2 regions of the Streptomyces sp. NPDC031479 genome follow, and region 1 is predicted to be linked to the other one. Evidence: predicted binding sites of a transcription regulator. Region 1 holds the regulator's gene; the other holds the start of a gene.

The links. The regulator HrcA, encoded in region 1, represses chaperone genes, less so after heat shock. The targets are predictions, from matches to a motif close to TTNGCACTCNGNNNNNCNGAGTGCNAA.
Region 2: a site for HrcA is predicted at 8,248-8,274, ahead of groES (co-chaperone GroES). Genes of this name have one in related genera too.

What each region holds. Positions count from the first base shown of each region.
Region 1 covers NZ_JBVIKC010000008.1:77,326-87,375, forward strand. Annotated here, with positions in the region: gene hemW (radical SAM family heme chaperone HemW) at 1-547, shown strand, start outside; gene ACZ5D2_RS11775 (Uma2 family endonuclease) at 648-1,202, shown strand; gene ACZ5D2_RS11780 (DUF3097 domain-containing protein) at 1,209-2,009, opposite strand; gene ACZ5D2_RS11785 (MBL fold metallo-hydrolase) at 2,038-2,769, opposite strand; gene hrcA (heat-inducible transcriptional repressor HrcA) at 2,980-3,996, shown strand; gene dnaJ (molecular chaperone DnaJ) at 3,997-5,133, shown strand; gene ACZ5D2_RS11800 (nitronate monooxygenase) at 5,279-6,370, shown strand; gene ACZ5D2_RS11805 (16S rRNA (uracil(1498)-N(3))-methyltransferase) at 6,367-7,110, shown strand; gene ACZ5D2_RS11810 (hypothetical protein) at 7,123-7,452, opposite strand; gene ACZ5D2_RS11815 (MerR family transcriptional regulator) at 7,449-8,378, opposite strand; gene ACZ5D2_RS11820 (histidine triad nucleotide-binding protein) at 8,549-8,908, shown strand; gene ACZ5D2_RS11825 (ribonuclease Z) at 8,912-9,817, shown strand.
Region 2 covers NZ_JBVIKC010000018.1:103,298-113,347, forward strand. Annotated here, with positions in the region: gene ACZ5D2_RS21615 (polysaccharide deacetylase family protein) at 1-75, shown strand, start outside; gene ACZ5D2_RS21620 (alpha/beta fold hydrolase) at 755-1,531, opposite strand; gene ACZ5D2_RS21625 (PadR family transcriptional regulator) at 1,615-2,154, shown strand; gene ACZ5D2_RS21630 (FtsW/RodA/SpoVE family cell cycle protein) at 2,897-4,297, opposite strand; gene ACZ5D2_RS21635 (LCP family protein) at 4,285-5,517, opposite strand; gene ACZ5D2_RS21640 (sensor histidine kinase) at 5,607-6,980, opposite strand; gene ACZ5D2_RS21645 (response regulator transcription factor) at 6,973-7,653, opposite strand; gene ACZ5D2_RS21650 (DUF6234 family protein) at 7,681-8,115, opposite strand; gene groES (co-chaperone GroES) at 8,418-8,726, shown strand; gene groL (chaperonin GroEL) at 8,863-10,050, shown strand, end outside.

The DNA of each region.
Region 1 (10,050 bases):
CGTCGAGGAGGGCACGCAGCTGGCCCGCCGGATCCGCCGCGGCGAGGTCCCGATGACCGACGACGACGTCCACGCCGACCGGTACCTGATCGCGGACTCCGTCATGGCGGAGGCCGGGTACTCCTGGTACGAGGTGTCGAACTGGGCCACGACCGAGGCCGGCCGCTGCCTGCACAACGAGCTGTACTGGCGCGGGGCCGACTGGTGGGGCGCGGGCCCGGGCGCCCATTCGCACGTCGGCGGGGTGCGCTGGTGGAACGTGAAGCACCCCGGTGCCTACGCCGCGGCCCTCGCGGAGGGCCGTTCCCCCGGCGCGGGGCGCGAGCTGCTGTCCGCGGAGGACCGGCGCGTGGAGCGGATCCTGCTGGAGCTGCGGCTGGTCGACGGCGTCCCGCTGTCGCTGCTGGCCCCGGCCGGCCTGGCGGCCGCCGGGAAGGCGCTGGCGGACGGGCTGCTGGAGCCGGCCCCGTACGGTGCGGGGCGCGCGGTGCTGACCCTGCGCGGGCGGCTGCTGGCCGACGCGGTGGTGCGGGACCTGGTGGACTGACCACTCCACGGAGTGAATCGCTGCGGATCGGGGCAGGTGCGGCCTAGCCTGTTCGTAGCCTTCTGCCGCAAGCCCGGCGGCAGAAGTGGAGGGCACGGAGATGACCGCTGTGGACGATCGCCGGATGACCGAGTACTTCGAGAGCTTCGAGGCTCCCGAGGGGGTCAAGGTCGAGCTCCTCAGGGGTGAAATCGTGATGATGGCGGGGCCGGACGTGGTCCACAACCTGATCGTCATGTTCGTGCAGCGGCAGATCCCCATGGACCGCTGGTACCCGCTCCAGACGCAGGACGTGGATATTCCGGGGGAATCGTCGGAGCCGCAGCCGGACCTCGTCGTCCTGCCGAGCGAGGCGGCGCCGGAGTCGGGCCGTCTCCTGCCCGCAGCCGCCCTGGCGATGGTGGTCGAGGTCGTTTCCAAGACCAGCAAGCTGCGCGACTACGTGACGAAGCGCTCCATCTACGCGGCCGGCGGCATTCCCGCCTATCTGATCATCGACCCCTTCCAGGCCACGTGCGTGGTGCTCACCGAGCCCTTCGGTGCCGGAGAGGAAGCCGACTACCGGGGCGCGCGGACCAGCAAGTTCGGTGAGCCGGTCCCGCTCGACGTCCTCGGCGTCACGCTCGACACCACGGAGTTCGCCACCCTGCCGTAGACCGGGTCAGGGCGCCGTGACGAAGTCGATCAGCTCCTCCACCCGGCCCAGCAGGGTCGGCTCCAGGTCGCGGTAGGACGTGACGCGGGACAGGACGTGCTGCCAGGCGGCCCCGGTGTTCTCCGGCCAGCCCAGGGCCCGGCAGACGCCCGTCTTCCAGTCCTGGCCGCGCGGCACCTCGGGCCACGCCCGGATGCCCAGCGCGGACGGCTTCACCGCCTGCCAGACGTCCACGTACGGGTGACCCACCACCAGCACGTCCGGGGAGGTGACCGATGCCGCGATCCGGGATTCCTTCGACCCCGGCACCAGGTGGTCCACCAGGACGCCGAGGCGGGCGTCCGGCCCGGGGGCGAACTCCTCCACCACGGCCGCGAGGTCGTCGACGCCCTCCAGGTACTCCACCACCACGCCCTCGATGCGCAGGTCGTCACCCCAGACCCGCTCCACCAGTTCGGCGTCGTGACGGCCCTCCACGTAGATCCGTCCGGCGCGCGCCACCCGGGCCCGCGCCCCCGGGAGGGCCAGCGAGCCCGAGGCCGTACGGGCGGGCGCGGCGGGTGCCCGCGACGGGCGGGTCAGGGTCACCACGGCGCCGTCCAGCACGAAGCCGCGCGGCTCCAGGGGGAAGACCCGGCGCTTGCCGAAACGGTCCTCCAGGGTCACCGTGCCCGCCTCGCACGCCACCACCGCACCGCAGAAGTCGGTGCCCGCCACCTCGACCACCAGATCGGGGTCCGCGGCCACCTCCGGCACGGCCTTGGCACGCTTCCACTGCGGGGTCAGGTCGGGGGAGTACTCGCGCATCCGGCCGACACTAGGAGAACCGCCGCCGTCAGGTCCGCGACACGCCGAACAGGTCCGCCAGTGTGTCGTGTTGGGCACGCACGAAGCCGGCACCGACCACCGCTCCGTGACCCGGCACGTACAGCGCGTCGTCCCCGCCCAGCGCGAGCAGGCGGTCCAGGGCGGCGGGCCACTGCCCGGGCACCGCGTCCGTGCCGGCCTGGGGCTCGCCCGACTCCTCCACCAGGTCCCCGCAGAACACCACCTCCCGCTCGCCCGGCACCAGGACCGTCAGGTCGTGCTGCGAGTGCGCGGGCCCGACGTTGGCCAGCAGTACCTGTACGCCGCCCAGCTCCAGCGTCCACTCGCCCGACACCAGGTGCTCCGGCGCCCGCAGCAGGCCCGCCGCCTCGGCCGCCTCCGCCTCGTCCAGGCCCTGGCTGACCGCGCTCACGCGCAGCTCCTCACGGCCGCCGGGGGTCGCCAGCAGCCGGTCGAGGCCGACCGCCCCGTAGAACCGGGCGCCCTCGAAGGCCGGGCCGCCCAGCACGTGGTCGAAATGTCCGTGTGTGAATGCGATATGGGTCACGCGCCGGCCCGTCAGCCGCTCCGCCTCGGCCCGCACCAGGGCCCCCTCGCGCACGCAGGATCCGGGGTCGATCAGGAGCACCGACTCGTCCCCCACCACCAGTCCCACCGTGCAGTCCCACACCGGGAGCCGCCGCCGGCCGGCCCGCCCGGTCAGCCGTTCCCAGCCCGCCTCTTCCCAACGTACGTCCATGGGGCGACGCTACCCTGGCGGGCCGCCCTTGCCCCCGGTGTACTACCCGGCCGTACACTGACCGGGGGATCTCTGGCACTCGGGCGCTCGGAGTGCCAACCAGGGCCCGGGGGAAGCTCCGGCGGACCGCCGGCGGCGGGCCCGCCGCCCGCGAACCCCACGACCGACCGACGACCGACCGACGACCGACCGCATCCGGAGGTGTGCGCGATGCTCAGTGAACGCAGGCTCGAAGTGCTGCGCGCCATCGTCCAGGACTACGTCGGGACGGAGGAGCCGGTCGGTTCCAAGGCCCTCACCGAGCGCCACCGCCTCGGCGTCTCGCCCGCCACCGTGCGCAACGACATGGCCGTGCTGGAGGAGGAGGGCTACATCGCGCAGCCCCACACCAGCGCCGGCCGGATCCCCACCGACAAGGGCTACCGCCTCTTCGTCGACAAGCTGGCGGGGGTCAAGCCGCTGTCGACGCCCGAGCGGCGGGCCATCCAGAACTTCCTCGACGGCGCCGTCGACCTCGACGACGTGGTCGGCCGCACGGTGCGGCTGCTCGCGCAGCTCACCCGGCAGGTCGCCGTCGTCCAGTACCCCTCGCTGACCCGCTCCACCGTCCGGCACGTCGAGCTGCTGTCGCTGGCCCCGGCCCGGCTGATGCTCGTACTGATCACGGACACCGGGCGGGTCGAGCAGCGGCTCGTCGACACCCAGACGCCCTTCGGTGAGACCTCCCTCGCCGACCTGCGGGCGCGGCTGAACAGCCGGGTCGTCGGCCGTCGGTTCACCGACGTGCCGCAGCTCGTGCAGGACCTTCCGGAGTCGTTCGAGATCGACGACAGGGCGACCGTCAAGGCCGTCCTGGCGACCCTTCTCGAAACGCTGGCCGAGGAGGCGGAGGAGCGGCTGATGATCGGCGGCACCGCCAACCTCACTCGCTTCGGACATGATTTTCCCTTGACGATCAGGCCGGTGCTCGAAGCGCTCGAGGAGCACGTCGTGCTCCTCAAGCTGCTGGGCGAGGCGGGGGAGTCGGGGATGGCCGTACGGATCGGGCACGAGAACGCCTACGAGGGACTCAACTCCACGTCGGTCGTGTCCGTCGGCTACGGTTCGGGCGGCGAAGCAGTCGCCAAACTCGGCGTGGTCGGACCGACCCGCATGGACTACCCCGGAACGATGGGAGCGGTACGCGCAGTGGCACGTTACGTCGGACAGATCCTGGCGGAGTCGTAAGTGGCCACGGACTACTACGCCGTACTCGGCGTACGCCGCGACGCGTCCCAGGATGAGATCAAGAAGGCCTTCCGGCGGCTCGCGCGCGAGCTGCACCCGGACGTCAATCCCGATCCCAAGACGCAAGAGCGCTTCAAGGAGATCAACGCCGCCTACGAGGTCCTCTCGGACCCGCAGAAGAAGCAGGTCTACGACCTCGGCGGCGACCCGCTGTCCTCCTCGGGCGGCGGCGGCGCGGGCGGCTTCGGCGCGGGCGGCTTCGGCAACTTCTCGGACATCATGGACGCCTTCTTCGGCCAGTCCCAGCAGCGCGGCCCGCGCTCGCGGACCCGCCGCGGCCAGGACGCCATGATCCGTCTGGACCTGGAACTGGACGAGGCCGCCTTCGGCACGACCAAGGACATCCAGGTCGACACGGCCGTCGTCTGCACCACCTGCTCGGGCGAGGGCGCCGCCCCCGGCACCTCCGCGCAGACCTGTGACATGTGCCGCGGCCGCGGTGAGGTCTCGCAGGTCACCCGGTCCTTCCTGGGCCAGGTCATGACCTCGCGTCCCTGCCCGCAGTGCCAGGGCTTCGGCACCGTGGTCCCGACCCCGTGCCCCGAGTGCGCGGGCGACGGCCGGGTCCGCTCCCGCCGCAGCCTGACGGTCAAGATCCCCGCCGGTGTCGAGAACGGCACCCGGATCCAGCTCGCGGGTGAGGGCGAGGTCGGCCCCGGCGGCGGCCCCGCCGGCGACCTGTACGTGGAGATCCACGAGCTGCCGCACCCGACCTTCCAGCGGCGCGGGGACGACCTGCACTGCACGGTCACCATCCCCATGACGGCGGCGGCCCTGGGCACCAAGTGCCCGCTGGAGACGCTGGACGGCATGGAGGAGATCGACATCCGGCCCGGCACCCAGTCCGGCCAGGCGATCCCGCTGCACGGGCGGGGCGTCACGCACCTGCGCGGCGGCGGGCGCGGCGACCTGATCGTCCACGTCGAGGTCACCACCCCCGGCAAGCTGGACCCCCAGCAGGAGGACCTGCTGCGCCAGCTCGCGAAGCTGCGTGGCGAGGAGCGCCCGACGGGCCAGTTCGCCCCCGGCCAGCAGGGGCTCTTCAGCCGCCTGAAGGACGCGTTCAACGGCCGCTGACCGGCCCGCGGCAGCACGCAGGAGCCCGGTCCGGGGACGCCCCGGACCGGGCTCCGCGCTTTCCTCGCGGCCGGAGGGAACTGGACTATGCCAGGCGAATTGCCGTGATTCGGTCCGGTGCGCGGGACGTGGCACGATGCAGTCCATGTCCTCCGCGCCGAACGGTCTCCCCCGGTACCCGATCGTGCAGGCTCCCATGGCGGGCGGCGCCTCCTGCCCGCCGCTCGCCGCCGCCGTGTGCGAGGCCGGCGGGCTCGGTTTCCTGGCCGGCGGCTACAAGACCGCCGACGGCATGTACCAGGAGATTAAACAGCTCCGCGGCCTCACCCGACGGCCCTTCGGAGTGAACCTCTTCCTGCCGCAGACCGGGTACGTCGACCCGGCCGCCGTCGAGGCCTACCGCGGCCAGCTGGCCGGCGAGGCGAGCTGGTACGAGGTCTCGCTCGCCGAAGAGGACATCATCGGCACCTGCGACGACGGCTACGAGGCCAAGCTGGCGATCCTGCTGGAGGACCCCGTCCCGGTGGTCTCCTTCGCCTTCGGCTGCCCCGCGCCCACCGTGATCGGGCGCCTGCGCGCCGTCGGCACGCACACCGTCGTCACCGTGACCTCCGCCGACGAGGCCCGCACCGCCCAGGAGGCGGGCGCCGACGCCCTGTGCGTCCAGGGCGTCGAGGCCGGCGGACACCAGGGCACCTTCCGCGACGACCCGCAGACCGACGGCACGGCGGGCGTCGGCCTGCTCGCCCTGGTGGCGCAGGTCCGCGAGGCCGTGGCCCTCCCGATCACCGCCTCGGGCGGGCTGATGCGCGGGGCGCAGATCGCGGCGGTGCTCGCGGCGGGCGCGGAGGCGGCGCAGCTCGGCACGGCCTTCCTGGTCTGCCCGGAGTCCGGGGCGCACCCCCTGCACAAGAAGGCGCTGACGGACCCGCTGTTCGGTCACACGGAACTGACCCGGGCCTTCACCGGCCGCCCCGCCCGGGGCCTGGTCAACCGCTTCATGCGGGAGCACGGGCCGTACGCCCCTTCCGCGTACCCCCAGATCCACCACATGACCTCGGGGCTGCGCAAGGCCGCCGCCGCGGCCGGGGACCCGCAGGGCATGTCCCTGTGGGCCGGGCAGGGGCACCGGCTGGCGCGGGCGCTGCCCGCCGGGGAGCTGGTGGAGGTGCTGGCGGCCGAACTGGCCCAGGCGCAGAGTGCGTTGAAGGTGTTGCAGATGAGGAGAGCGTCATGACGGCCCCCGTGTTCGTGGTCGAAGAGGTCCCCGCGGGGCCGGAGTTCGTGCTGGACGGCCCCGAGGGCCGGCACGCGGTGTCGGTGAAGCGGCTCGAACCGGGCGAGGAACTCGTCCTCACGGACGGCCGCGGCCGCTGGGCCGACGCCGTGGTGAAGGCGGCGGAGGGCAAGGACCGGCTGGTCGTCTCCGTCTCTGGGGTCGCGCAGGAGCCCGAACCCGCCGTGCGGATCACGGTGGTGCAGGCGCTGCCCAAGGGCGACCGGGGCGAGGTCGCCGTCGAGACGATGACGGAGACCGGCGTCGACGCCATCGTGCCGTGGCAGGCCTCCCGGTGCATCACCCAGTGGCGGGGCGAGCGCGGGGCGAAGTCCCTGGCCAAGTGGCGGGCCACCGCCCGGGAGTCGGGCAAGCAGTCGCGCCGGGTGCGGTTCCCCGAGGTGGCCGAAGCGCTGTCCACCAAACAGGTGGCCGCGCTGCTGGCGGAGGCCGACCTGGCGATGGTGCTCCACGAGGACCGCGAGGCCGCCTCCGAGGCCCTGGCGACGGCGGAGCTGCCCGCGGCCGGCTCGGTGGTGCTGGTGGTCGGCCCCGAGGGCGGGGTGTCCCCGGAGGAGCTCGCGGCCTTCGCGCAGGCGGGTGCCCGCCCGTACCGGCTGGGCCGCTCGGTGCTGCGCACGTCCACGGCGGGCACGGCGGCGACCGCGGTCCTGCTGGCGCGCACGGGGCGCTGGGCGTAGGACGGCCCCGTCTCAGAGGGCCGTCCACGGGACGCGGCAGGTGTGCGGAGCCGGCCCCTCCGGGCACAGGGCCGCGATCACGCTCTTGCGGAGGGCCCCGCGCGTCCGCAGGGAACACACCAGGCGGACGCGCAGCTCGGCCGGCTGACGTGCGCCGCTGCTCCGGCCGGGATGTTCCACGGCCCACTGCGGCGCCAGGAAGCCGTACGCGCCGGGGGCCGGCGTCAGGCCCACGCCGACGATCCGGGCGCTGGGGGAACCGACGGCGTCCTCGACGAGGGCCCTGACGCGGCCGGCCCCCTCCGCGTCCGCGTACGGGCCGAACGCCGGCTCGCGCGTCATCGCGCCGCCGCCCCGGTGAACCAGGAGTGCACGGGAGCGAGGGTGGGCGACGGGGGCCAGCCGTTGACCGTCGCCAGGAGCCTCCAGTAGCGCTGCACGAGCGGGTCGGCGCCGGTCCGCAGGCGGGCGAGGAGCCAGCGGGGCAGATCGCTCTCCGCGGCACGCTCGAACGCGCGGGCGTAGAGGTCGCCCAGCGGGTCGGCCGGGAACGTGCCCGCGGCGGGGGCCGGCAGCAGGCCGGCGCGCCCGGCCTCGTCGATCCGTTCGCGCATCGCCCGGTCGAGGGCCTCGTGCAGGGCGTGGACGTCCCCTCGGGAGAGCTCTTCCACCTGGTCCTCGGCCGTACGCCGGATCGCGTCACGGAACTCCGCCGTCCGGAAGAGTCCGGCGAGTTCCACCCAGGCGTCGACCTGTTCGGGCGTGGGTTCCTCGGGGAGTTCGGGCAGGGCGGACCGCATCAGGGTCACGAACTCGGGGTTGTTGTGGAGGTCCGTGAAGGCGTCGTCGACGAAGTCGGTGACGAGCCGGTGGCGTTCGGTGCGGGAGAGCGTGGCGAGCCGGTGCACGAGGTTCATCTCCAAAGGGGTGGGGCGGTCGCGTCCGGCGACCGCGCGGAGCAGGGCGCGACGCAGGCGCAGGGTCCGGATCTGCACGTCCAGGGCGTCGGCGTGCGCCCGGGTGACCTCGGACAGGGACACCTCCCGGTCCAGCACCCTGCGTACGGTCTCCAGGCCGAGCCCGAGTTCGCGCAGTGTGCGGGCCAGGTCGAGGCGGGCGAGCGCGTCGGGGCCGTAGAGCCGGTAGCCCGCCGGGCTCCGGTCGGCCGGCGGGACGATGCCCCGGTCGGAATAGAAGCGGATCCGCTTCACCGGCAGTCCGGTCCGACGGGACAACTCCCCGATGGAATAGAGCGTGTCGCTGTCCATGCCCCCAGCCTGCGGTCTCCCCCCGGGGGAGACGCAACCGCGCGCCGGCCGTGACCGGTGCGGGGCCGTGGGCCCCGCGGGGTGCCGCCCCGGCGGCGGGCGGGGCGTCCGTGGCCGGGGCGCGGGCGGTTACGATGCCCCGACCGATCCACCTCACGGGAGGCGCAGCCATGGCCGGGGAACCGCAGGCGGACTGCCTGTTCTGCAAGATCGTCGCGGGGGGCATCCCGGCGACCGTGGTCCGCGAGACCGAGACGACCATCGCCTTCCGGGACATCAACCCGCAGGCGCCGACGCACGTCCTGGTCATCCCGAAGGTCCACTACCCCGACGCCGCCTCCCTCGCGGCGGCCGAGCCGGGCGTCGCCGCCGACGTGCTGTGCGAGGCCGGGCGGATCGCCTCCGACGAGAAGGTCGACGGCCACGGCTACCGGATCGTCTTCAACACCGGTGCCGGCGCCGGGCAGACCGTCTTCCACGCGCACGCCCACGTCCTGGGCGGCCGCGGCCTCCAGTGGCCCCCCGGATAGACCGTGTCCGTACGAGAGTTCGTGGTCCTCGGCACCGCCAGCCAGGTTCCCACCCGCCAGCGCAACCACAACGGCTACCTGCTGCGCTGGGACGGTGAGGGCATCCTCTTCGATCCGGGCGAGGGCACGCAGCGCCAGATGCTGCGGGCCGGGGTCGCCGCGCACGACATCAACCGGATCTGCGTCACGCACTTCCACGGCGACCACAGCCTCGGTCTGGCCGGGGTCATCCAGCGGATCAACCTCGACCAGGTCCCGCACCCCGTGACCGCGCACTACCCGGCCTCGGGGCAGAAGTTCTTCGACCGGCTCCGGTACGCGACCGCCTACCGGGAGACCGTCCGGCTCCGGGAGGAGCCGGTGGAGCGGGACGGGACGCTGGCGGGCGGGCCCCCGTACGTCCTGGAGGCCCGGCGGCTCTCGCACCCGGTGGAGTCCTTCGGCTACCGGGTGACCGAGCCGGACGGGCGCCGGATGGTGCCGGAGCTGCTCGCGCGGCACGGGATCAAGGGACCCGACGTGGGCCGGATCCAGCGCGAGGGACACCTCGGCGCGGTCACCCTCGACGAGGTCAGCGAGCATCGGGCGGGGCAGCGGTTCGCCTTCGTCATGGACACCCGGCTGTGTTCCGGTGTGGACGAGCTGGCGGAGGGCTGCGACATGCTGGTCATCGAGTCGACCTTCCTCGACGCCGACGTCCGGCTGGCGACCGACCACGGGCACCTGACCGCCGGCCAGGCGGCGGGGGTGGCGCGGGACGCGGGCGTGCGGCACCTGGTGCTGACGCACTTCTCGCAGCGCTACTCCGACCCGTCGGAGTTCGAACGCGAGGCCCGTGCGGCGGGCTTCGAGGGTGAGCTGACGATCGCGGCGGACCTGGTGCGGGTCCCGGTGCCGAAGCGCCCCTAGGGGGTGTCTGACGGATGTCCGCGACGCCGCGGATATCCGTCAGACACCCCCTAGCCTCGCGGCCGACACCGGTCCTCGGGTGGAGCGGGAGGTTCCGGGGTGGGGAGAAGAGCGTTCTGTGGGTGAGGTGCGTCACACTGGGTTTCGGTCCTGCCGGCCACGGGCAGGGCTGGCAGCTTTCCACCCGTGAACCCGCAAGCAGAAACGACACTTCAGACACCTCAACGGGGAGC
Region 2 (10,050 bases), on a different contig from region 1:
CAGATGACCACCCGCATGCTCCAGCACATCCAGCAGCAGGGCTACAAGATCGCCCGCCTGGAGGACTACGTGTAACGGGGCGCGGGCCCGGGGTGCTTGCCCTGCCCTGCCGGGGCCACGACGGCGTGCGGGACGCGGTGGCCCCTCGCGCCCGGCGGAGCAGGGCCCCCGGCCGGGGGCCGGGGGGCGGCGGGACTTCGGCCGGGCGGGATCGCAGCAGGGCTGGGGGCTTCCCGCCAGTCCATCGTCCTTCCGCGCCGTGCCGGTCCGTCAAGGGCGCTCCCTGCGGTCGCGTCGCTTCGCGATGGCCTTCGGCCACCCTTGACCGACCGTCCCGCCACGGAACGCCAAAGACTGTCGGGAAGCCCCCAGGGGGATGGTCAGGGGGCAAGCGCGGCAGGAACCGCCGCATCAGCGAAGCGGCGGGCCGCCTGCGGCCAGGTGCGTCCCGGATACGGGCCCGTCGGTCCCGTAATCAGAGCCGGGGGTTGTCCTGCCTGCACGAAACGGCGACCAGACCGTCCTGCGGAGCACCCACACGCGCCAGATCGCTACGCGCTCCTCATCGCTTGGCGTCCGCTGGCCGTCCGGGGCCGATACCCGCACGGAAGGACGACCGGCCGGAGAGGTCCGGGCAGGCGACAGGCGGGATCTTGCCTCCGCGCGGCCGACTGCGCGGCGCGGATGATCGCGCAGCGGTTGGAGCCGCACCGGCGTCGGTCCCGGCGAGTGTGCTCCTGCCCGTAACGCGCGCTCAGGTCTCACGCAGGGCGTGCGCGGTGGCCCGCGCGAAGGCTTCCGGGTTGTCCAGCATGATGTTGTGCCCGCAGTCCGGGATCGACACCACCTCGACTCCCGCTTCGGCGAGTTCCTGCGCGCCGGGAAGCGGCTGGTCGGCCTCCGGCCGCAGGTAGGCGCGCGGGATCGGCAGGGCCAGCAGCGTGTCGCGTAGGGCGGGCTCGGTGCCGAGGGCCCGGTGCGTCGCGCTGCGGTGCAGCGCCTCGCGCCCGGCCAGCCGCATGGTGGACCACCAGTGCGGCCCGGCGTCCTCGCGAACCCGGCGCCACCCGCAGACCAGGAACTCCTCCTCCGTATAGGCGGCGATGCCGCTCACCCCGGGCCGGCCGTGAGCTACGGGCACCGGGTCGAGGGCGGCGTCGACCAGGACGAGTCGGCCGACCAGGTGCGGGTGGCGGGCGGCCAGCACGATGGCCACCGCGCCGCCCATGCTGTGCCCGATGACGTCCGCTGTCTGGACCTCGGCCGCCTCCAGGGCCGCCGCCACGGTGTCGGCATGGTCCTCCAGGGTGTAGGCGAAGTCGGTGGGGCGGTCGCTGATGCCGAAGCCCAGCAGGTCGACCAGCAGCGAGCGGTGGCCGGCCAGGGCGGGGTGCGCGGCGGAGGCCGCGAAGTACGGCGCGGCGGAGGCGCCGAGCCCGTGCAGGTAGACGCGGGTGGCACGGCGGGGGTCTCCGGGCAGCTCCACCCAGCGGATTCGCGCCCCTTCGGGGGTCACCTGAGCGTCACGCACGACTCCTCCTCCATCCATCCGAAAGCATCGCCGAGACTATACATCGGATCCGATATATAGAGGGGTTGAGGCATGATGGCGTGGTGTTGGAACTGGCGATCCTGGGCTTCCTGTACGAGCAGCCGCTGCACGGCTACGAGCTGAAGCGGCGCGTCGCGCATCTCACCGGCCATGTCCGGCCCATCGCTGACGGCACGCTCTATCCGGCCATCAAGCGACTGGAGAAGGCCGGGCTGCTGAGCCGGCAGACCGAGCCCGGCACCCGGGCGGCGCCCCGACATGTCCTCACCCTGACCGGCGCGGGCCGGGACGACCTGCGCCGACGCCTGCGTGAGGCCGACGGCGTCGAGATCAGCGACGAGAACCACTGGTTCACCGTCCTGGCCTTCCTGGGCCAGCTGGAGGATCCCGACCAGCAAGCGGCGGTCCTCCGCCGCCGCCGGACCTTCCTTCAGGAGCCGAGCAGCTTCTTCTACGAGGGTGAACGGCCGCTCGGTGCGGAGGAGTTCGATGACCCCTTCCGTCAGGGCTTGCTGACCATCGCCCGCGCCACCAGCCGCACCGAGCTGCACTGGTTGGACACCACCCTGAAGGCGCTCACCTCCGAGGCTGACACGAACTGACGCTCCAGGGCGGCGGTCGGGTCGCGATGCGACACGACACGGCGGGCGGCGACCTGGAGGCCAGTGACCGGCGCCGAGACGTGAGGAGCGCGTAGCGATCTGACGCGCCCACCGACTCCCAGGTCTTTCTGGTCGTCCTTGCGTGCGGGTAGCGGCCCCGGACGGCCGCCGGACGCCAAGCGATGAGGAGCGCGTAGCGATCTGGTGCGGCTGGGTGCGCCGTAGGGCGATGTGGTCGCCGTTTCGTGCGGGTAAGCCGCTCCCGGCGCCGAAAGAGCGACGAGTGGGCCCGTATCTCGGGTGCACCTGGCCGCAGGCGGCCCGGCGCTTCGCTGATGCGGCCGCCCCTGCTGCTCCTGCCCCCTGACCATCCCCCTGGGGGCTTCCCGACGGTCTTTGGCATTCCGGGACGGGCCGGTCGGTCAAGGGTGGCCGAAGGCCATCGCGAAGCGACGCGACGAAGGAGCGCCCTTGAGGGACCGGACCGGCACGGAAGGACAGTGGACTGGCGGGAAGCCCCCAGTCCTGCTCTGATCCGGGCCGGCAGGGCCCCGCTGCTCCTGGACCCCGGCAGGGGTTCCTGGCCCGTCGGGGGTGGGGCCGGCCGGTTGCCGCTCGCCCCTGTGGTCCCGCCGTCTGCGCGACGGCGAAGCGCCACCGCCCGCACCCGGGAGGCGGGTGGGCAGGCGCCGAGGAGCGGGGCGGGGCCGAGGGGGGAAAGCGGGCCCGACGGGTGCCCCCCTCACCGCCCCGCCGCCACCATCGGCGTGATCGTTGTTTCCGCCGGGCCGTGGGCGTCCGCCTCGCGTTGGCGTTCCGCGCTGTCGCTGATGCGGAGGAGGAGGGCGATCATGATCCAGTTGGCCAGGAGGGAGGAGCCGCCCTTCGCCAGGAAGGGCAGGGCCTTGCCGGTCAGGGGGATCAGCCCGGTGACGCCGCCCGCCACCACGAAGACCTGGAGCGCGAGCGCCGAGGCCAGGCCGACCGCCAGGAGCTTGCCGAACGGGTCGCGCGCGGCCAGAGCCATCCGCAGGCCCCGCTGCACGAGGAGGGCGTAGAGGATCAGGACGGCCATGACGCCGGCCAGGCCCAGTTCCTCGCCGACCGTCGTCAGGATGAAGTCGCTGCGGCCCGCGAACTTGATCAGCTCGGGGTGGCCCAGCCCCAGGCCGGTGCCCGAGACGCCGCCGGTGCCGAAGCTGAACAGCGCCTGTGCCGACTGGTCGGAGGTGACGCCCGGCGGGCGGTCCTTCCAGTAGTAGGAGAGCGGGTTCAGCCACGCCGCCACGCGGGCCTTCACGTGCGGCTCGGTCGCCCCCACCGCGAAGGCGCCCACCGCCGCCATGAACAGACCGCACACGATCCAGCTGGTGCGCTCGGTGGCCACGTAGAGCATCACCACGAAGACGCCGAAGAAGATCAGCGAGGTGCCCAGGTCGCGCTCGAAGACGAGGACGAGCATGGACAGGACCCACACCGTGACGATCGGGCCGAGCTGACGCATCGGGGGCATCCGCATGCCCAGGAACTTCCGGCCCGTCAGGGCCAGGGAATCCCGGTGGATGACCAGGTAGCCCGCGAAGAAGATCGCGATCATGATCTTCACGAATTCGCCGGGCTGGACCGAGAAGCCGAAGAGGATGATCCAGCGTTTCGCGCCGTACGTGTCCGCGCCGAAGAACGCCGGCGCGATCAGCAGTACCAGTGCGACGGCCATCGTGATGTAGATGAACCGCTGGAGCAGCCGGTGGTCACGCAGCAGCGCCACCACCAGGATGCAGGCGGCGACCCCGACCACCGTCCACATCAGCTGGCCCGGCGCGTTCGCCTCGGAGCCGTACCGCTCGATGTACCCCTGGTCGAGGCGGTGGATCAGCACCAGGCCGAGCCCGGTCAGCAGCATGGCGAGCGGGAAGATCAGCGGGTCGGCGTACGGCGCGAACCGGCGGATGCCCAGGTGTCCCACGAGGGACAGCAGCGTCAGGCTGATGACGAAGCTGACGAGCTGCTGCGGCAGCTCCCCGTTCATCGCCAGCCCGGCGCTCACGTGGCCGAAGACGGCGATGCCGATGACGAGGAGCAGGAGCAGTGCTTCGGTGCGCCGGCGCGCACCCGACACCGTCTGGGGCCTCAGTCCACGCACGGGACGCCGCCGCCGTCGATGGTTCCGGGCTGCTCCGCGGGGGAAGGGGGTGCCGGCGGTGACGCGGCGGGGGAGGACGAAGAGGAGGGAGGGGCCGGGGAGGAAGGTGAGGAGGCGGCGCCCGGTGCACTCGGGGTCGCAGTGGCCTGAGGACCGATCTGCTCTGCAATGAGGCGCTTTATCTTCATATCATCTACGACGTTGATGTCCTCCCCATGGTTCCTTCCGAACCCCTCCACGGGGAGTGTCGTAAATTGCACTTTTCCCCCGGACAGGTTCTTCGCCTGCTTCACGAAGGCCAGCAGATCCCAGCCCGCGTCGGTCACGACGTCCTGTTTCGCGGTGTCGATCAGCTTGAGCAGCTTCACCGGGTCCGTGAAGGTCCCGGCCGAGTTCAGCTTCTGCGTGGCGCCCGCCAGGAACGCCTGCTGCCGCTTCGTCCGGTCCAGGTCGCCCATCTCCAGCCCGTGCCGCTGCCGTACGAAGGCGAGGGACTGGGCGCCGTTGAGGGTCTGGCGGCCCGCGGGGAAGTCGGCGCCCGAGTACTTGTCCTTCACCGGCTTCCTCAGGCACACCGGTACGCCGTCCAGCGCGTCGGCCAGGTGGTAGAAACCGGCCAGGTTGAGCTCGGCGAAGTGATCGACCGGGACGCCCAGGAAGGCGCGCACCGTGTCGATCTGGGCCTTGCGCCCCGCCTCGCGCCCCTCCCGTTCCAGCCGTCGCCGGTCGTTCACGCCCTGCGCGGAGAGCTGGTCCTCCTTCGCCGCCTTCGCCAGCCCGTACGCCTTCTTGATCTTGTCTTTCCCGTGGCCGGGCACGCCGGAGATGTCCACGAAGTCGTCGCGCGGTATGGAGAAGGCCTTCGCCTTGCCGCCGTCGCCCGGCACGTGCAGCAGGATCATGGTGTTGGCGTTGTAGCCGCCGATGTCCGAATTGCCCGCGTGCAGCTTGTCGAGGACCTCCTCGGGCAGCTCGTCGCCATTCTGGTCGCGGCGGCTGTCCAGGCCGATGAGCAGGATGTTCAGGTCCCCGTGCGCCGACTTCTCGGCGCCCTCCAGGGCGCGGGAGCTGCCGATGCTCGACGCGAGGTCCCGGTAGAGGTACCAGGCCGTGCCGCCCGCCAACACCGTCAGGGCGCAGCCCGCGACGAGCAGCTTGCGGCCGATCCGCCGTGGCGGGCGCCTGCGGCGGCGGGCGGTCTTCCTGCGGTGCGCACTCATGCCAGCCGATCCTGGCCCAGTGGCCCTGAAGGAATCCTGAGTCCGGTGGCCACGCCCTCCTGGCCCCCTTCGGCCGCCCCTCGCCCCCTTCAGCCGCCCCGCGGCCCCGACGGGACCCGCAGCTCCAGCCGGGCGCCCGCGGCGCCCTCCCGGGCCGCCAGCGCGCGTACGTCGCCCCCGTGGGCCCGCGCGATCTCCCGGGCGATGGCCAGGCCCAGCCCGGTCCCGCCGCCGGCCCGCCCCCGGTCCGCGTCGAGGCGTACGAACCGCTCGAAGACCCGGTCCCGGTCCGCCTCCGGGATGCCCGGACCGTCGTCGGTGACCTCCAGCACCGCCCAGCCGTCGTCCTCGGCGACGGCCCGGACCAGGACCCCGGAGCGGGCGTACCGAAGGGCGTTGTCCACCAGGTTGGCCAGGGCCCGCTCCAGCCGCGCCGGATCCCCGTACGCCGGTACGGGCGCGGGCGCGGCCAGCCGCAGCGGTACCCGGGGCGCGGGCCGCCGGGCCGCGTCCTCGGCGGCGAGCAGCGCGAGGTCGACGGGCTCGGAGCGCGGCGCGGGTCCGCCGTCGAGGCGGGCCAGCAGCAGCAGGTCGGCGGCGATCCGCTGGAGCCGTTCGGTGTCGGCCAGCGCGGCGGACACCGACTCCCGGTCGGGACGCGGCCGGGCCAGGGCGACTTCCAGCCGGGCGCGGACGGCGGCCAGGGGGTTGCGCAGCTCGTGCGAGGCATCGGCGGTGAACTGGCGCTGGCGGGCGTCGGAGCGTTCCAGCCGGTCGAGGGTGTCGTTGACGGTCCGGGCCAGCCGGGCGATCTCGTCGGCGCCGCCGGGGTCGGGGACGCGCCGGTCGAGCTCGCTGGCGGTGACGGCGGCGAGTTCCGTACGGATGGCGGTGACGGGCCGCAGCGCCTGCCCGGTGACCCACCACGCCAGGGCCGCCGCGAAGGCGATCAGCGGGGGCGCGCCGGCGAGCAGTCCGAGGGCGATGGCGCGGGTGGCGTCGTCGACGTCGCTGAGCACCGTCATCGCGTAGACGGTGTAAGGGGGGTGCGGATCGCCGCCCGTGCCGGGGGCGGTGACGACGACGGCCACCCGCCGTTCCGCGCCGGGGCGCGCGGGGCCGAGCACGACGGAGCGGGAGTCCTGGCCCGGTGCGGGGCGCAGGGCGGCGAGGCCGGGGACGTCCTGCGGGCCCCCGCTGGTGGAGACCGTCCGCCCGGCCGCGTCCCGTACGAGGACCAGGTCCACGCCGCTCTCCGGCGCGGGCAGCCGCCCGCCGGGCGGCAGGGTGCGGGTGTCGAGCTGGGCGGCGACCTTGCGCGCGGCGAGTTCGGTGCGGCCGGTGGTGTTGTCGAGGAGGTTGGCGCGCATGAGGGTGTACAGCCACAGTCCGCCGCCGGCCAGGACGGCGGCCATCGCGAGGGCGGCCGCCAGGGCGGCCCGCGCGCGGACGCTGCTAACCACCGTCGGGGGCCATCCGGTAGCCGGTGCCGTGCACGGTGAGGATGGAGCGGCGGCCGAAGGGGGCGTCGATCTTCTTGCGCAGGGAGGAGACGTAGACCTCGACGATGTTCGGGTCGATGTCGTGGGGGGCGTCCCAGACCTCGTCGAGGATGTCCTGTTTGGCGACGGCCCGGCCGGGGCGCTCCATCAGGCAGGCGAGGACGCCGAGCTCGCGCGCGGTGAGTTCGATGTCGTGCGTGCCGCGGCGGCAGCGGCGGTCCTGCGGGTCGAGGACCAGGTCGCCGGCGCGCAGCACGGCGGGTTCGGGGGCGGCGGCGCGGCGGGCGAGGGCGCGCAGCCGGGCGCCGAGCACGACGAAGGAGAAGGGTTTGGTGAGGTAGTCGTCGGCGCCCGCGTCGAGGCCCTCGGCCTCGTCGTGCTCGCCGTCCTTGGCGGTCAGCATCAGGACGGGGGTGGGGACGCCGTGGGCGCGCATCCGGGCGCAGATCTCGGCGCCGCCGAGACCGGGGAGCATCAGGTCCAGGAGCACGGCGTCGTACGGGCCGCCGGTGAGGGCCAGTTCCAGGCCGCGGTGGCCGTCGTGGGCGACGTCCACGCGGTGGCCGTCGGCGGACAGGCCCTGGCGGAGGGATTCGGCCAGGTTCTCTTCGTCTTCGACCACGAGGATGCGCACGGCTTCCACTCTCACACACCGGCCGTCTCAACCGCCCGGACACTCGTGGTCGTCGCCGCCGCTGAAGCACTGGCCGTACGTGCCCCGGTACGGGGACGCCGGCGCGGGCGGATCGGACCGGAGCTGGTCGCGGGACTGGTGGGCCACGGCCGCGGTGCCCACGAGCAGGGCCGCGCACACCAGTGCCTGGACGCATCCGGTGACGGGCGCGCGGCGGCGGAAGGCGCGGCCGGAGACGACCCCGGCGGTCACGGCCGCCAGGACGAGTCCGCCCAGCAGCAGGACCAGGACCGTCCGGTCGTCGCCCCCGGTGCCCTGGGCGTCCCAGGCGGCGACGACCGCCACGTAGAGGCCGACGGCGACGGCCGCGGCCTCCAGCAGGGTCAGCAGCAGGGCGGTCGCGATGTCCGCGACCCAGTCGGATCCGGTGCGTGCGCGTTCGCCGTGTGTCGGTCTCGTCATGGGGGGCAGTCTCGTCCGCGGGCCGGTGCCGCCGCCTGAGTACGGATACCTACGCGTACCCACGGGTACCTCGCACGTGCCTTCGGATTCTCGGCCAAGGGGCGGCCGGATGACGACGCCGCGGGAGCTGGATTGGCACTCCGCTTGACCGAGTGCTAATCGCCGGAATAGTCTCGCGTCTGGCACTCGCCCCCGGTGAGTGCCAACACAGCGACAGGCAGATCCGGCACCCGCGACGACGGATCGACCTGGTCGCCACCTCAGACAGTTAACCCCGGATCTCCGAAGGGGGAGGTCGGATCGTGACGACCACCAGCTCCAAGGTTGCCATCAAGCCGCTTGAGGACCGCATCGTGGTCCAGCCGCTCGACGCCGAGCAGACCACGGCCTCTGGCCTGGTCATCCCGGACACCGCGAAGGAGAAGCCCCAGGAGGGCGTCGTCCTTGCCGTGGGCCCGGGCCGCTTCGAGGACGGCCAGCGTCTCCCGCTGGACGTCACCGTCGGCGACGTCGTCCTGTACTCCAAGTACGGCGGCACCGAAGTGAAGTACAACGGCGAGGAGTACCTCGTCCTCTCGGCCCGCGACGTGCTCGCGATCGTCGAGAAGTAATTCGCTTCTCCAGTTTTGCCTTGAGCTACGCCCCTGGTCACCCCTGCTGATGCCGGGCGGCGAGGGGCGTAGTTCGTTCTAGACAGGCGGTCGCGGTGAGCGGCCGGGGATCGCAACGAGAGGGCTGACCGCTCCCATGCCGAAGATTCTTAAGTTTGACGAGGACGCCCGTCGCGCCCTCGAGCGCGGTGTCAACAAGCTTGCCGACACGGTCAAGGTGACGATCGGCCCCAAGGGCCGCAACGTCGTCATCGACAAGAAGTTCGGCGCTCCCACCATCACCAACGACGGTGTCACCATCGCCCGCGAGGTCGAGCTGGACGACCCGTACGAGAACCTGGGCGCCCAGCTCGTGAAGGAGGTGGCGACCAAGACCAACGACATCGCGGGTGACGGCACCACCACCGCCACCGTGCTGGCCCAGGCGCTGGTCCGCGAGGGTCTGCGCAACGTCGCCGCCGGCGCCTCCCCGGCCGCCCTGAAGAAGGGCATCGACGCCGCGGTCAAGGCCGTGTCCGAGGACCTCCTCGCGACCGCCCGCCCGATCGAGGACAAGTCCGACATCGCCGCCGTGGCCGCGCTCTCCGCGCAGGACCAGCAGGTCGGCGAGCTCATCGCCGAGGCGATGGACAAGGTCGGCAAGGACGGTGTCATCACCGTCGAGGAGTCCAACGCCTTCGGCCTGGAGCTGGAGTTCACCGAGGGCATGGCCTTCGACAAGGGCTACCTCTCCCCGTACATGGTGACCGACCAGGAGCGTATGGAGGCCGTCCTCGACGACCCGTACATCCTGATCAACCAGGGCAAGATCTCCTCGATCCAGGACCTCCTGCCGCTGCTGGAGAAGGTCATCCAGGCCGGCGGCTCCCGCCCGCTGCTGATCATCGCCGAGGACGTCGAGGGCGAGGCGCTCTCCACCCTCGTCGTCAACAAGATCCGCGGCACCTTCAACGCGGTCGCGGTCAAGGCCCCCGGCTTCGGCGACCGCCGCAAGGCGATGCTGCAGGACATGGCCACCCTCACCGGTGCCACCGTCATCGCCGAGGAGGTCGGCCTCAAGCTCGACCAGGCCGGTCTGGACGTCCTCGGCTCCGCGCGCCGCGTGACCATCTCCAAGGACGACACGACCATCGTCGACGGTGGCGGCAACGCCGCTGACGTCGCGGGCCGCGTCAACCAGATCAAGGCCGAGATCGAGTCCACGGACTCCGACTGGGACCGCGAGAAGCTGCAGGAGCGCCTGGCGAAGCTCGCCGGCGGCGTCTGCGTCATCAAGGTCGGCGCCGCCACCGAGGTGGAGCTCAAGGAGAAGAAGCACCGCCTT